DNA from 3 places in the Pseudomonas sp. G(2018) genome. Region 1 is predicted to be linked to each of the others. Evidence: predicted binding sites of a transcription regulator. Region 1 holds the regulator's gene; each other region holds the start of a gene.
What was found. The regulator FliA, encoded in region 1, starts transcription of late flagellar genes. The targets are predictions, from matches to a motif close to CTAAAGTTTNNNNNNNNNNNGCCGNTAA.
Positions count from the first base shown of each region.

Region 2: the regulator FliA is predicted to act here: its motif matches at 3,272-3,299, upstream of FFS64_RS15340 (methyl-accepting chemotaxis protein).
Region 3: the regulator FliA is predicted to act here: its motif matches at 3,238-3,265, upstream of flgM (flagellar biosynthesis anti-sigma factor FlgM).

Region 1 covers NZ_SCOO01000008.1:122,630-127,886, reverse strand. The annotation lists gene FFS64_RS10930 (chemotaxis protein CheA) at 1-1,828, opposite strand, end outside; gene FFS64_RS10925 (protein phosphatase CheZ) at 1,900-2,688, opposite strand; gene FFS64_RS10920 (chemotaxis response regulator CheY) at 2,708-3,079, opposite strand; gene fliA (RNA polymerase sigma factor FliA) at 3,246-3,986, opposite strand; gene fleN (flagellar synthesis regulator FleN) at 3,983-4,813, opposite strand; gene flhF (flagellar biosynthesis protein FlhF) at 4,930-5,257, opposite strand, start outside.
Region 2 covers NZ_SCOO01000013.1:117,434-122,690, forward strand. The annotation lists gene FFS64_RS15315 (hypothetical protein) at 1-28, opposite strand, end outside; gene FFS64_RS15320 (DUF6388 family protein) at 329-634, shown strand; gene nadC (carboxylating nicotinate-nucleotide diphosphorylase) at 742-1,590, opposite strand; gene ampD (1,6-anhydro-N-acetylmuramyl-L-alanine amidase AmpD) at 1,805-2,380, shown strand; gene ampE (regulatory signaling modulator protein AmpE) at 2,377-3,213, shown strand; gene FFS64_RS15340 (methyl-accepting chemotaxis protein) at 3,417-5,257, shown strand, end outside.
Region 3 covers NZ_SCOO01000008.1:4,128-9,384, forward strand. The annotation lists gene FFS64_RS10340 (glutamine synthetase family protein) at 1-36, shown strand, start outside; gene FFS64_RS10345 (MFS transporter) at 107-1,456, shown strand; gene FFS64_RS10350 (flagellar brake protein) at 1,520-2,266, opposite strand; gene FFS64_RS10355 (flagella synthesis protein FlgN) at 2,359-2,826, opposite strand; gene flgM (flagellar biosynthesis anti-sigma factor FlgM) at 2,875-3,201, opposite strand; gene flgA (flagellar basal body P-ring formation chaperone FlgA) at 3,381-4,142, opposite strand; gene FFS64_RS10370 (chemotaxis protein CheV) at 4,226-5,158, shown strand; gene cheR (protein-glutamate O-methyltransferase CheR) at 5,205-5,257, shown strand, end outside.

The DNA of each region.
Region 1 (5,257 bases):
GCACCTTGATGACGATCTTCGAACCCTGGCCCTTGGCCGAGTAGATGTTGATCGAGCCGTTGAGCTGGGAAATCTTGGTTTTCACCACGTCCATGCCCACGCCACGACCCGACACGTCGGAAATCTCGGTCTTGGTCGAGAAGCCCGGGGCGAAAATCAGGTTGTAGCACTCGGTGTCGCTCAGGCGATCGGCCGCATCCTTGTCCATCACACCGCGTTTCACCGCGATGGAACGCAGGACGTTCGGGTCCATGCCTTTACCGTCATCGGAGATCGACAGCAGGATGTGGTCACCTTCCTGCTCCGCGGCCAGGATCACCTTGCCGCCACGGGCCTTGCCCGAAGCTTCGCGTTCTTCCGGCGACTCGATGCCGTGATCGACTGCGTTGCGCACCAAGTGGACCAGCGGGTCGGCCAGGGCCTCGACGAGGTTCTTGTCGAGGTCGGTTTCTTCGCCGACCAGCTCCAGGTTGATCTCTTTCTTGAGCTGGCGAGCCAGGTCGCGAACCAGGCGCGGGAAGCGCCCGAAGACTTTCTTGATCGGTTGCATCCGGGTCTTCATGACCGCGGTCTGCAGGTCGGCCGTGACCACGTCGAGGTTCGACACGGCCTTGGACATGGCTTCATCGGCGCTGTTGGCACCAAGACGGACCAGGCGGTTACGCACCAGCACCAATTCGCCGACCATGTTCATGATTTCGTCGAGACGCGCGGTGTCGACCCGCACGGTCGTCTCGGCTTCGCTGGCCGGTTTATCCGCTGGCGCCGATGCCGGGGCGCGGGCCGGAGCCGGAGCGGCAGCAGCCGCTGGAGTTTCGACTTTCGGTTCGGGCGCCTTGGCGGCCGGTTTCGGCGCAGCCTTGGCGACAGGTGCCGCCACCGGTGCACTGGTGCCTGAAGCAGCCCCGGAGGCGGTGCCGACTTCGGTGAACTTGCCTTTGCCGTGCAATTCGTCGAGCAGCGATTCGAATTCGTGATCGGTGATCAGGTCGCTACCGGCCGCAGCGGCGACAGGTGCTGCCGGAGTTGGCACCGAAGCGATGGCCGACTCCAGCGCATCCACCGCAAAGTTGCCCTTGCCGTGCAACTGGTCGAGCAGTGCTTCGAATTCGTCATCAGTAATATCGGAGCTGTCGCCGGCGGCTTTCGGCGCTTCCGGCGCGGCAGGCGCGGCAGGAGCCACCACCGCATCAACGGCAAACTGGCCTTTACCGTGCAACTGGTCGAGCAACGACTCGAACTCGGCATCGGTGATTTCGTCACTGGCAGCGCCGTCGCCGGCCGGAGCAGCCGCCGGCGCCTCGGCCTGTGCCTTCACGGCGTTCAGCGAGTCCAGCAGTTGTTCGAATTCATTGTCGGTAATATCGCCCGATTCGCTTTCAGCGACAGGCTCTTCAACCACGTCGGCAACGGGTGCCGGTGCGGCCTCATCAGCCGTTTGCGGCTCGGCCAGACGGGCCAGGGCCGCGAGCAATTCAGGCGTAGCGGCCGTGATCGGGCTGCGCTCGCGGACTTCGCTGAACATGCTGTTCACCGCGTCCAGTGCTTCGAGAACCACGTCCATCAATTCCGAGTCGACGCGACGTTCGCCCTTGCGCAGGATGTCGAACACGTTTTCGGCGATGTGACAGCACTCCACCAGCTCGTTGAGCTGGAGGAAGCCGGCGCCCCCTTTTACAGTGTGAAAACCGCGAAAAATTGCATTGAGCAAGTCCGCATCATCCGGCCGGCTTTCCAGCTCGACCAGTTGCTCGGACAGTTGCTCTAGAATCTCGCCGGCCTCAACCAGGAAATCCTGAAGGATCTCTTCATCGGCGCCGAAGCTCATTAATGGTGTGCTCCTAACAGGTCTAAAAACCCAAAAAACCTAAAATTCCAAAACTCTAGAAAACTAAAATTCTAAAATCCCAGGCTGGATAGCAAATCGTCCACATCGTCCTGACCGGACACAACGTCTTCTCTTTTATCGGCATGAATCTGCGGACCTTCACCCTGAGAGAGATGTTTTTGTGGATCTTTTTCGGCAAGCATCGCTTCACGGTCATGTTCGATGCCCGCAAAGCGGTCCACCTGACTGGCCATGAGTACGAGCTTGAGCAGGTTGCTTTCAACTTCGGTGACCAGCTGGGTCACGCGCTTGATCACTTGACCGGTGAGGTCCTGGTAATCCTGGGCAAGCAGGATGTCGTTGAGGTTGCTCGACACCGCGCGGCCGTTTTCGGCGCTGCGCGCCAGGAAACCGTCGACCCGCCGGGCCAGTTCGCGGAACTCTTCAGCCCCGACTTCGCGACGCATGAACCGTCCCCAGTCCGTACTCAAGGCCTGGGCTTCATCGCTCAGGCGGTTGACCACCGGCGTGGCGCTTTCCACCAGGTCCATGGTGCGGTTGGCCGCGGCCTCGGTCAGCTTGACCACATAGGACAGGCGCTCGGTCGCATCGGTGATCTGTGACACTTCCTCGGCTTGCGGCATGTGCGGGTCAATCTGGAAATTGACGATCGCGCTATGCAGCTCGCGGGTGAGCTTGCCCACTTCCTGATACAGGCCGCGGTCACGGGTCTGGTTGAGCTCATGGATCAATTGCACAGCATCGCCGAACCTGCCCTTCTCAAGGCTCGCGACCAGTTCGACGGCGTGTTTTTTCAGGGTCGATTCAAAATCACCCTGCGAAGATTCGTTATGCCCCATAGCTCCCCCGTGGCGCAGTTCAACCGATGCGTTCGAAAATCTTCTCGATTTTTTCTTTCAACGCCTGGGCCGTGAAGGGTTTGACCACATAGCCGTTTACACCGGCCTGGGCCGCTTCGATGATCTGTTCGCGCTTGGCTTCAGCGGTCACCATCAGCACCGGCAGGTGCTTGAGCTTTTCATCGGCACGCACGTGGCGCAGCAGATCGATACCGGTCATGCCAGGCATGTTCCAGTCCGTTACCAGAAAGTCGATGCTCCCGCTGTTGAGTACCGGAATGGCGGTAATGCCATCGTCGGCCTCGACCGTGTTGGTGAACCCAAGATCACGCAACAGGTTTTTTATGATCCGCCGCATCGTTGAGAAGTCATCAACGATGAGGATTTTCATGTTCTTGTCCAATTCGACCTCCAAGCAGACTAAAACGCGCCCAGCACCTGGACGCGCCATTTCAATCAATCTGGCAAAACACTCGAGGACTGTCTGGAGTACAGCGGATCGAGACCGGCGCGGTTCATCACCCCACCAGCCACGTCGCAGTGCCCCCACACTGCCTTCAGCGCGCTCGCCACTCTCCCAAACGCCCCCGCAAACGGGCCGCGCACTGGCTGTGTAACTGGCTGACTCGAGATTCGCTGACCCCCAGGACCTCACCGATTTCCTTGAGATTCAACTCTTCGTCGTAGTACAGCGCCAACACCAGTCGCTCACGCTCCGGCAAATTGGCAATCGCGTCCGCCAGCGCCGCCTGGAAGCGTTCATCTTCCAGATCGCGTGACGGTTCGAGATGAGCACTCGCGCCATCCTCGTGCAGCCCTTCGTGTTCGCCGTCCTGCAACAGATCGTCGAAGCTGAACAAGCGGCTGCCCAGGGTGTCGTTCAAAATCCCGTAATAATCGTCGAGACTCAATTGGAGTTCGGCCGCAACTTCGTGATCTTTAGCGTCACGGCCGGTTTTAGCTTCAATCGAGCGAATGGCGTCGCTGACCATGCGGGTATTGCGGTGGACCGAACGTGGCGCCCAGTCCCCCTTGCGTACTTCATCGAGCATGGCGCCGCGGATGCGGATGCCCGCGTACGTCTCGAAACTCGCGCCTTTGCTGGCGTCGTATTTGGTCGACACTTCAAGCAGGCCGATCATCCCGGCCTGGATCAGGTCTTCGACCTGGACGCTGGCCGGCAGACGCGCCAGCAGGTGGTAGGCAATGCGTTTGACCAGTGGCGCGTAACGCTCGATCAGCTCGTACTGCGCGTCACGCGCCGACTTCTTGTAGAGGTTGTAACCGCTGGCTGTCATAGCACAGGTCCTGCCGTTTGTTGCACGAGACGCTCGACGAAAAACTCCAGGTGCCCGCGCGGGTTGGCGGGCAACGGCCAGGTATCGACCTTTTGTGCAATCGCCTTGAACGCCAGCGAGCACTTGGACCGCGGGAAGGCTTCGTAAACGGCACGCTGCTTCTGCACGGCCTTGCGCACGCTTTCGTCATACGGCACAGCACCAACGTATTGCAGGGCGACGTCGAGGAAGCGGTCGGTAACCTTGGTCAACTTGGCGAACAGGTTGCGGCCTTCCTGCGGGCTCTGCGCCATGTTGGCCAGGACGCGGAAACGATTCATGCCGTAATCGCGGTTAAGCAATTTGATCAATGCGTAGGCGTCGGTGATCGAGGTCGGCTCGTCGCAGACCACCAGCAACACTTCCTGCGCGGCGCGCACGAAACTGACTACTGAGTCACCGATACCCGCAGCGGTGTCGATCACCAGCACGTCGAGGTTGTCGCCGATGTCGCTGAACGCCTGGATCAGGCCGGCGTGTTGCGCCGGGCTCAAATGCACCATGCTCTGGGTGCCGGACGCGGCCGGAACGATGCGGACGCCACCAGGCCCCTGCAACAGAACGTCGCGCAGCTCGCAGCGACCTTCAATCACGTCGGCCAGGGTACGTTTGGGTGTCAGGCCCAGCAGAACGTCGACGTTCGCCAGCCCCAGATCGGCGTCCAGCAGCATGACGCGCCGGCCAAGCTCAGCCAAAGCCAGGGACAAGTTCACTGACACGTTAGTTTTCCCGACGCCACCTTTGCCGCCGGTCACCGCGATCACCTGTACGGGATGCATGCTGCCCATATTATTTCTTTACCTTGTCTTGCATAGACGGAGGCCACATTACTGGCTGCGCGTTCGCAACTGGAACAATGCATGGCAGACCATCGATGTAGGTACAAAAACGATTCATTGCCACCTCAGCCTACCTGCTTGGTCGGGCTGTGGTAGATATCAGCGAACATGTCAGCCATGGCTTCTTCGCTGGGCTCTTCCTGCATTTGCACGCTCACGGCGCGACTGACCAGTTGATGACGACGCGGCAGATGCAAATCATCCGGAATCCGCGGACCATCGGTCAGGTACGCCACCGGCAACTCATGGCTGATGGCAAGGCTCAACACCTCGCCCAGACTCGCCGTTTCATCCAGTTTAGTCAGGATGCAGCCAGCGAGCCCGCAGCGCTTGTAACTGTGATAAGCGGCGGTTAGAACCTGCTTTTGGCTGGTGGTTGCCAGGACCAGGTAA
Region 2 (5,257 bases), on a different contig from region 1:
CAGACGAAAGCTTCGAAAAACTGCGCATCACTGAGGTTCCTTGTGAAGTGCCACATGGCACATCGCTATGACTTGGCGTTTTGACTTATGTTCCCAGGCACCACTGACAGAGAGTGCGGCTTTTTTGTGGGGTTGATGTAAAGAGTCGTGTAAATCGTCCGACAAACATCCTATATTCGGAGTCTGCATGAGCTTCGCCCAGCAGTTTTCAGATGATCCCGAATGGTTCTGAAGGCCAGAAAAGCCAGGCTTCAATCGGCTTTTTTGCGTCAGAGAGATCCTTGATGATCCAGATCCATCTTCCATTCCCCAGATCAACGAGAACGCCATGACCGTTAAAGAATTGACTCAAGAAGCCAGACACGAAGAAGCCCTGAAGAAGTATGTGCTGGACGCACCCGAATTGATGGACGAGATCAAGGACTTGCCAGCCGATGATCAGAAGGACCAGATCCAGTGGGCGTTCGAGGATGAAGCAGAAGCCCAGGGCTTGCAGCCGTGGGAACTGACACTCAAGTACACATCGACCCCGGAAGAGTATGAGGCCGAGCGCCTGAAGCTGCACAAGGAAGCGGCAGAGGTATTGGGCGTCGAGTGGGAAGAGTACTGCGAGATGAACAATCTGGTGGTTTGACAAACCGCCGGCTGGTTCGCTTTTGTAGGAGCAAGGCTTGCCCGCGATAGCGTCCTCGAGATCGCAATCGCCGGCAAGCCGCACGCCTGCTGGCTTGCTTGGCGTTATCAGAGACTCAAACGCATCGACAAATCCACAGCCTTCACATCCTTGGTCATCGCCCCGATCGAAATGTAATCCACACCGGTTTCGGCGATCGGCAGCAAAGTGCTTTCGTTGATCCCGCCACTGGCCTCCAGTCTGGCCTTGCCGCCGTTCAGGCGTACGGCTTCGCGCATGTCATCCAGACTCAGTTCGTCGAGCATGATGATATCGGCGCCGGCCGCCAGGGCCTCTTTGAGTTCAACCAGGCTTTCCACTTCGATCTCCACCGGTTTTCCCGGTGCGATTTTGTGTGCCGCGGCGATGGCCTGTGAGATTCCTCCGCAAGCGGCGATATGGTTTTCCTTGATCAGGAAGGCGTCATACAGGCCGATGCGGTGGTTGTGGCAACCGCCACAGGTCACTGCGTATTTTTGCGCCAGACGAAGCCCCGGCAAGGTTTTACGGGTGTCGAGCAACTTCACCTGAGTCTGGGCCACGAAGTCCGCCAGGTATTGGGCGCGGGTGGCCACGCCGGACAATAGTTGCAGGAAATTAAGCGCGCTACGTTCACCGGTCAGCAGCGAGCGGGCCGGGCCTTCGAGGTGGAACAGCACCTGATTGGGTTTGACCCGTTCACCATCGGCGACTTGCCAGTGCACCGCCACTCGCGGGTCCAGTTGCCGAAACACGGTATCCACCCATGCAGTACCACAGATGACAGCGGCGTCACGGGTGATGATGGTGGCTTTGGCCAGGCGTTCGGTCGGGATCAATTGCGCGGTGATGTCGCCGCTGCCGACGTCTTCGAGCAACGCGCGGCGCACGTTGGCTTCGATTTCGGCGGTCAAATCAGCGAGACGTAGATTCGGCATAACGGGCTCCACAAACAAAGTGGTTCGATTATAGAACCATGGCGTGAAGCAACCCAAGGCATCCGCGCAGTTCCTGACGCGCTGGAGCCTGCATTTGGTCGATTCCCGCGAACTGACGACGGTCCGTTCCGTCTCAATCGCGGCAAGTTATCGCGTCCGGAGGGGCTATCGCGGCATACTGGGCACCAACACAGTCGTCGTTGAAGGAATCGGTATGCAGTTGGACCCCGCGAGCGGTTGGTGTCAGGACGTGCGTTTGTGTCCCTCGCCCAACTTCAATGCGCGACCCACGGACGAAATTTCCCTGCTGGTGATTCACAACATCAGCCTGCCGCCGGCGCAGTTCGCCACTGGCAAGGTGCAGGAGTTTTTCCAGAATCGCCTGGATGTCACGGAGCACCCTTACTTTGAGGGGATTGCCGACCTGCGGGTGTCTGCGCACTTTTTGATCGAGCGAGACGGCACCGTCACTCAGTTTGTCTCATGCCTTGAGCGTGCCTGGCATGCAGGGGTTTCGAGTTTCGAGGGGCGGGAAACCTGTAACGACTTTTCCGTGGGCATCGAGCTTGAAGGCACGGACGATCTGCCGTTCACCGATGCTCAGTACGAGGCGTTGATTGCCCTGACCCGGCAGCTTCAAAGTGCCTTCACGGCCATCACCCCACAGCGCATCTGCGGGCATAGCGACATCGCGCCCGGGCGCAAGACCGATCCGGGACCGGCGTTCGACTGGACACGCTATCGTTCGGCCTTGGCAAAAGCCGCGCCGGAAAAAGAGGAAAAACAATGAGTTTTCTGGTGTTGCTGCTGGCGGTGTGGATCGAGAAGTTCTCGGCGCTGCGCCATCAAATTCAGCGAGATGGCGGTTGGGTGCGCGAGTTGCACAAGCTTGAAACCAATCCGCGTATGGCAAAAAGCCCATGGCTGGTATTGGTCGTGTTGGTGCTGTTGCCGGTCGCACTGTTGGGTTTGCTGTTACTGGTGCTGGACCCGGTGGCTTACGGTCTGTTGGCACTGCCGGTACACCTGCTGGTGGTGATTTACAGCTTGGGGCGTGGTGATCTGCTGGGCGGCCTGGGGCCGTTTCGCGATGCCTGGCGCCGGGAGGACCTGCAAGCTGCGGCCCATGTCGCCAAACGCGACCTCGATATCTGTGCCGATAGCGGCGAGCAACTGCTGGAGAGAGTCGAAGGGCATTTGTTGTGGGAGGCTTACCAGAGTTTCTTCGCGGTGATTTTCTGGTACTACCTGTTGGGGCCGATCGCCGCCCTGAGTTACCGGCTGCTGGCACTGGCTGAAGAACATGGGCAAAACCCTGCGGTGGTCGAGCGCGCTGCGCAACTGCGCCACGCCTTCGATTGGGTGCCGGTGCGTTTACTGGCGGCGAGTTTTGCCTTGGTCGGCAACTTTGTCGCGGTCAGCCGTGTGATGTTGCACGAGCTGCTGAACTGGAACATCAGTGCGGCCCAACTGATTGAGAGGGCCGGGCTGGTGGCAGCCGAAATCCCGGCCCCGGTGGTCGGGCCCGAAGGCATCATCAACCTCGACCGGATCTGGGAATTGCTGCTGCGGGCGGCGGTACTCTGGTATGCAGGGTTTGCGTTGTGGACTGTCCTTCCTTAGCAGTGCAGCAGAAATCATTGTGGTGAGGGAGCAAGGTCCCTCGCCACAGAGAATTCATCGAACTGAAGAGCGGCGCCTGCCGTTAACCTTAAGTTACAAAACACTCCCGTGATTTGAGCTATATAGAGATAGCGCCCAATAGTGGCTATCTGCTGTCGAGCTGTGCCTGCCAATAAAAATAAGAAATCAAAGGGAGACTTCCAGTGAAGAGCTTGCTCTATCCCGCCGTCGCGCTGATGAATCGCCTGAGCTTCGGCATGAAGTTCAGCCTGATCAGTGTTCTGTTCCTGGTGCCGATGCTGGTGACCAACTTCTATCTGGTGCGTGACTCCTATCGCGAATTCCAAGGCACCCGGGTCGAACTGCAGAGCCTCGACCTGTTGGGCAGCAGCCTGACTTTACGGCGGGACCTGGAAACCCTGAACAACCTGGTACAGATCAATGTCGCCCTCGGTCAGTCGGGTAAGGCCGGCAATGTCGAGGCGCAGATCAGTACGTTGGGGCAAAGCGTCTTGAGCCGTTTGCAGGGACTGAGGGCGATGACCACCGAGCCGGAGCAAATCGCCGTTTTTGATGGTAAGCGCGATGAAATGATCGCCGCTTTCAAGGCACAGCAAACGGAAAGCTCGCTGCAAAGCAAAAGTGCCTTGATCGGTAAATTGCTGGGCAACGCGCAGATTTTCAGCCAGATCATCGCCAGCCAGGCGGGTTTGAGTCGCGACACACAGAGCGATATGCGCCAGTTGACTGAACTCATAACCAACATCACCCCGGCCGTCACCCAACTGGTGGGGGATGGTCGGGCGATGGGTTCTTATTCGTTGGGACAGGGCTTTCTCAATTCATCGTCGAGTACTCGTTTCGATGAACTGTTGGCGCAGATCGAAAAACTCCAGGCCGAATACGGGTTGAAGTTGCAGGACGCACTGGCCTCCAGCAAAGCCGCGGGAGAAGCCCTGGCTGCTCAGGCCGATAGCAGCAAGGTGTCACTGAAAAATGCCAGTGAGCTGTTCGAAGAGCAAGTGGTGATGGCCGATACGCTGGATGCGCCGTGGCAGGCCTTTTACGATCAGGTCACGGTCCTGATGGACCAGACTTATCAGCTCAACGAAGCCACTCTTAAATTTCTCGGCACTCAGTTACAGCAGCGTCTGGAGCAGAATCAAACCCACATGATCTTGCAGGCCATCGCTCTGTCAGTGGTGTTTGTATTGATTTTTTACCTGTACGGCGGCTTCTATGCCTCGACCCGTACCACGCTCAAGCGCCTTGGCGGGGTGATGGACAAGGTGGCGGCCGGCGATATGACCGTCACTTTCAGCGCCAACAGCCGTGATGAACTGGGCGAGTTGGGTGAGGTGTTCAACGGCACCGTGAAGAAAATCCATGATCTGATCGAGCGTGTGGGGCAGACCGTGAGCGAGGTCGAGCGCCAGGCCGGTCAGGTGGAGAATGTCTCCGCGCAAAGCAACCAGGCCGTGGCCGGGCAGCGCACGCAGATTGAGCAGGTCGCCACGGCGATGAACCAGATGTCCGCCACGTCTCTGGAGGTCGCGCGCAGTGCCGCCGCCGCGGTCAGCAGTGCCCACAGTGTCAACGACGAAACCATCAGCGGCCGCGGGCTGGTGCAATCCCAGCAGGGCAGCATCGCCGCGCTGGCCAGCGAGATCGATCAATCGGTGCTGGTGATCAATCAACTGGCCAGCGACAGCCAGTCCATTAGCCGCGTGCTGGAAGTGATCAAGAGTATTGCCGAACAGACCAACCTGTTGGCGCTCAATGCCGCAATCGAAGCAGCACGGGCCGGGGAGCAGGGGCGCGGTTTCGCGGTGGTGGCGGACGAGGTCCGGACACTGGCCAAGCGTACCCAGCAATCGACCGAAGAAATCGAGCAGATGATCGCCAAGCTCCACGGCGGAGTCGGCGCTGCCGTGAAGGCGATGGGGGTGAGCCATGAGATGGCGAACGGCACCGTCGGCCAGTCGGAAAAGGTCCAGCAGGCGCTGGAAAATATCCTCGGCGCGGTGGGCATGATCGTCGACCA
Region 3 (5,257 bases), 120 kb from region 1:
CCCTGGGAACGGCGTGTTCTAGCAGCCCAGGCCTGACGCACCATCCATCTCGGACTATCTTTTCGGTAGTCCGATTTCTCACCGCAAGGAGCCGCTCGGAACGCCGATGCGCCAAATCTGGAAACCCTTTCGAGCGCTTTATTTCGCCTCGCTGATGATGTTGATCGGCTCCGGCTTGCTGAGTACTTACCTGGGCCTTCGCCTGGCGGCCGATAACGTCGACAGCCTGTGGGTGGGGGCGTTGATGGCTGCCAACTACTTCGGCCTGGTACTGGGCGGCAAGATTGGCCACCGTTTGATTGCCCGTGTCGGGCACATTCGCGCTTACTCGGCGTGTGCCGGTATCGTTGGCGCAGCGGTGCTCGGGCACGGTTTGGTGGATTGGTTGCCGGCCTGGATATTTCTACGGGTCATCGTCGGCCTGGGCATGATGTGCCAGTACATGGTCATCGAGAGCTGGCTTAACGAGCAGGCCGAAGCCTCGCAGCGCGGCACGGTATTCAGTGGTTACATGATCGCCTCGTACCTGGGGCTGGTGTTGGGGCAACTGATTCTGGTCATGCACCCGGGCCTGGGTCTTGAGCTGTTGATGCTGGTCGCGTTGTGCTTTGCCCTGTGCCTGGTGCCAGTGGCGCTGACGCGGCGGATTCACCCGGCACCGCTGCACCCGGCGCCCATGGAGCCGCGATTTTTTATCACGCGGGTGCCTCAGTCGTTGAGTACGGTCCTGGGGGCGGGGCTGATCATCGGTTCGTTTTACGGTCTGGCGCCCTTGTATGCCTCGCAGCAGGGGTTGTCCACGGAACAGGTCGGTCTGTTCATGGGCAGCTGCATTTTTGCCGGCCTGGTTGTGCAGTGGCCGTTGGGCTGGCTGTCCGATCGTTATGATCGGGCGCTGCTGATCCGCTCTTTTGCTTTTGTTCTGGCGCTTGCCGCATTGCCTTTAGCGGTCATGAAGCAGGTGCCACTGGAGGTGCTTTTTATTGCCGGCTTCCTCTGTTCGCTGGTGAAGTTCTGCTTGTATCCGCTGGCAGTCGCATTTTCCAATGACCATGTCGAAGCCGACCGTCGGGTGTCTCTGACGGCCATGCTGCTGGTCACTTATGGCGTTGGGGCGAGCATTGGGCCGCTGGCGGCCGGGGTGCTGATGAAGTTGTTCGGCAGTCAAATGCTGTATGCCTTCTTCAGTTTCTTCGCCTTGGTGCTGGTGTGGCGAATTCGCCCGAAAGCCGTCACCAATCTGCATCAGGTCGACGACGCGCCGCTGCACCACGTGGCCATGCCGGACAGTATGTCGAGTTCGCCACTGGTGGCTTGCCTTGATCCGCGGGTCGATGAGCAAGTGGTTCAGGATCAGATGCAGAATCCGCCTTCCGAACCGGAGCCGCAGACCGATACGCCTCCTGAAGAACCGGATTCGGGGCGGGAACAAAGTTTCACTGAAGCCAGGCCGTAACACTCGGGCATAAAAAACGGGCAGTCACCACAAGGGGCTGCCCGTTTTTGTTGGCGTGTTATATCAGAGGTCGTCTTTGTCGAAGCGCCGGGCTTCGCGTTGCAACTGATAGACGAACCGCTCGACCTGCCGCTGCACCAGCCCGCTCATGTTGTGGAAGCGTACACCGGCGAAAGTGGTGGAGATCTTTTCTTCGAAGTGCAGATACCGCAGTTCAACCGGCGCGGTCATCTTGCCGAAGGGCAGGGCGGCCATGAAGCGATCATAGACCTGGCCCAGCTGCAGGCTGCCAGTGATGTCGCCGGCGAAGCGCAATTTGCAACCGGTGGCTGAGATGTCCAGCAACTTGCCGCTGATCGGCGCCTTGAGTTTTTCGCCATCGAGGTCGACGTCGACCAGTTGCGCCAGTTTCAACGCCGCGCGGAACGCATTGCGGCGCTGGTGGTAGACCACTTCGTCGGGCAGCGTTCCACGGTAGCAACGACTGCCAGCGGATTCATCGATGGTCATTGGGCCATTGCTTTCCCACGCAATGCGCACGCCGTCATGGAAACCTTCAACCTTGAACGGCTCGCCGGCCAGCAGGAAGCGTTCGCCGTCACGGGGAATCATTTCGTCCAGGGCAATCATGTTGCTGTCGCGATCAATGTCCACCAGATAGCTCTGGAAGCGCTGGCTGCGCTCGTGGAACGTGATGATCAGCGGGTCATGGCTTTCTTGCAGTTGGCGAAGGTTGCCGGAGATTTCCAGAGGCGTGCTGAGCACCTTGGGTGGCTGCGGAGCATCGTCCGCATTTAAGGCATTGGACACGGTTAATCAATCTCCAGACAAATTTTGACTACGGCTAGCCAGCATTTTGCCAGCATGCTGCGCGTCTTGATAGAGCGTACTCATCGACGGGCTCAAGCCTGACTGAGCGGGCGCGGTTTCACAAGCTTGGAAAATGTTCCGCTGGCGTCATAGAGCGCTGGAGGTTCGCCGCCGGTGAGGATTTTCAGCTGAGTGGCCGTGGCGGCCTGCTGTACCAGAATCGACTGGCCGTTGTTGGCATTGGCGGCCTGGCATTGAGTCAAAAGGTCGGTCAGCACATCGCTTTGTGCCAGCAGCGCTTCGCCGACGCTCGACTGGCTGGCCAGTTGCTCCAGACCGCTGCGGTTGGTTGGCAGGTTGAGACTGGCAAGGACTTCACTGCGCTTGCGGCCATGCTGTTCAAGCAAAATGATCAAGGCTTGCTTCTGCGCCAGAATATCTTCGAGCAGGTACATGTCGCGACCATGCAAGGCGAGGGACTCGGTACGCAGTAACTCCAGCAATTGTTGCGCTGGAGCAAAATCGTCGGTGATCAGTTGCAGTAGATTCGTGTCGTGCATGGCTGGCCTTGGGTTTTAAGCGTCCAAAAGCCTGGCGCCGGCCGGGGCCTAGCGCTGGGCTTCGAAGTTGAGCAGTTTGCTGGCTACACGGTTGCTGTCGACTTTATAGCTGCCATCGGCAATCGCTGCTTTCAACTCGGCCACGCGGGCTTTGTCGACGACAGGCTGATCGCGCAGCGTATCAGTGATCTTCTGCAACTGTTGAGCCTCATTGCTGAGATGTACCGATTCCCCGACTGTAGCGGTACCAGCCTGTTCGGCCTGGGTAGTCAGCGGTGCGGATTTACCGGTTTCGGCGGTGTCCTTGGCGGCGCTGGTACGTGTACTGCCCGTCAATGACGAGGAACTGTTCAAACGGCTGAAATCGATGACCATGATAAAAAACCTCTGGGAATTTGGACGCTTGCCATGTTTTCGGCCATTCCCTGAAAAACTTTAGGCCCATTTATCAATGAGCTTGCGCGCGTCAGCGCTTGCCCTGCATGGGGCACAGTTTAGGGAACAGCCATGGCCAGCGCCACATCTTCACGAAACACAGAGTTCTGCATGGCCGCCTACATGGAAACCTCCACCTGGCCCGGCGCGATGACTTGCGCCTTGATGACTCGCTGGGAGTTGAGGTTTTTCACCCGGATCTGTTCGCTCATGCCGCCATTGGACAGCGCTTCGCCGGGCATTCGCACGCTGAGCGTACCGCTGCGGGCGGTGATCACCACCTGATCACCTTTGCGGATGACTTCCGCCTGTTCGAGGTGGACAAGGGTAATGACCTGATCGGTGACCATTGGTCGGGTAAGTCGTTGTCCGATCGCCTGGTCCACGGAGGTCAGGTAGCCCTGGTTGATCACACTGATATCCCGCTCGCGCAGGATCACATCTTCAGGCTCGACAATACCGGCGCGCCGCAGTGGTCGCGAGGTGGTCACGACGTCGCGAAACAGGCGAACTTGAGCGGGTACGAAGACCGTCCAGGGGGATGTTCCTTCGCAGCGAACCTTGACCGTGACCCGGCCCAACGGCTTGGCCGGACTCTCCAGTGAGGCTGTCAATTCCTTGTCGCACATCGGCATGCGCATACGCGGATCGAGCTGGTTGACCTGGATTTCGTAGCGACCTTCCGTTTGACTGGTGGTCAGATAGTCTTCTACGGTGAATTCAAGAAAGCCCTGGGTGACGCCGATAAGCATGTCAGGCAAGGTAAGCGCGTCAGCAAGGGCAGCGCTGCCAGCGTTGAACAGGCACACAGCCGCCAACGCACCGAGGAATTTGCGGTGGGGTGTGGTCGGGCGTCGGAAAAATGTCGGTTCTGTGTTCATACAAAGATAAAAAGCAAGCGCCGTGCCGTTTAGAGATGAATGTGCGTCGCAACAACACTTAGCGTTGGTGTAGGAGTCTGGGCATGGCTGGTGTAATGGATTCGGTGAACCAGCGCACGCAACTGGTAGGGCAGAATCGCCTTGAGCTGTTGTTGTTCCGTCTCGACGGCCAGCAGCTGTATGGGATCAACGTGTTCAAGGTTCGGGAGGTGTTGCAATGCCCCCAGCTGACGCTGATGCCCAAGTCCAGTCCTGTCGTGTGCGGCGTGGCGAATATCCGGGGGGCGACCATTCCGATCCTTGATCTGGCAATGGCGACCGGCTCCGGCGCTTTGAAGGACAAGAACAATCCCTTCGTGATCATCACGGAGTACAACACCAAGACCCAGGGATTCCTGGTGCGCTCGGTGGAACGCATCGTCAACATGAACTGGGAGGAGATCCATCCGCCACCCAAGGGCACTGGTCGCGATCACTACCTGACGGCGGTGACGCGGGTCGACAATCAGTTGGTCGAAATCATCGACGTGGAAAAGGTGCTGGCGGAAGTAGCGCCGACGCCGGAAGCGATTTCCGTCGGCGTGGTCGATGTCGAAACCCAGCACAAGGCGCTCTCGTTGCGTGTGCTGACGGTCGATGACTCGTCGGTGGCGCGCAAGCAGGTCACGCGCTGCCTGCAAACGGTCGGTGTCGAAGTGGTGGCGTTGAACGACGGCAGGCAAGCGCTGGATTACCTGCGCAAACTGGTCGACGAGGGCAAGAAGCCGGAAGAAGAGTTCCTGATGATGATCTCCGACATCGAGATGCCGGAGATGGACGGATACACGCTGACGGCCGAGATCCGCAACGACCCTCGCATGCAAAAGCTTCATATCATCCTGCATACTTCGTTGTCGGGCGTGTTCAATCAGGCGATGGTCAAGAAAGTCGGTGCCGATGACTTCCTGGCCAAATTCCGTCCTGATGACCTGGCATCCCGGGTAGTCGACCGGATCAAAGCAGCAGACATCAGCTAGGGGCGTCCGGCCCCTGGCAGTCAACACGATTTAAGAGGCGGCAGCATTGTCTACGGGTAATTTGGATTTCGAACAGTTCCGGGTATTCCTGGAAAAAGC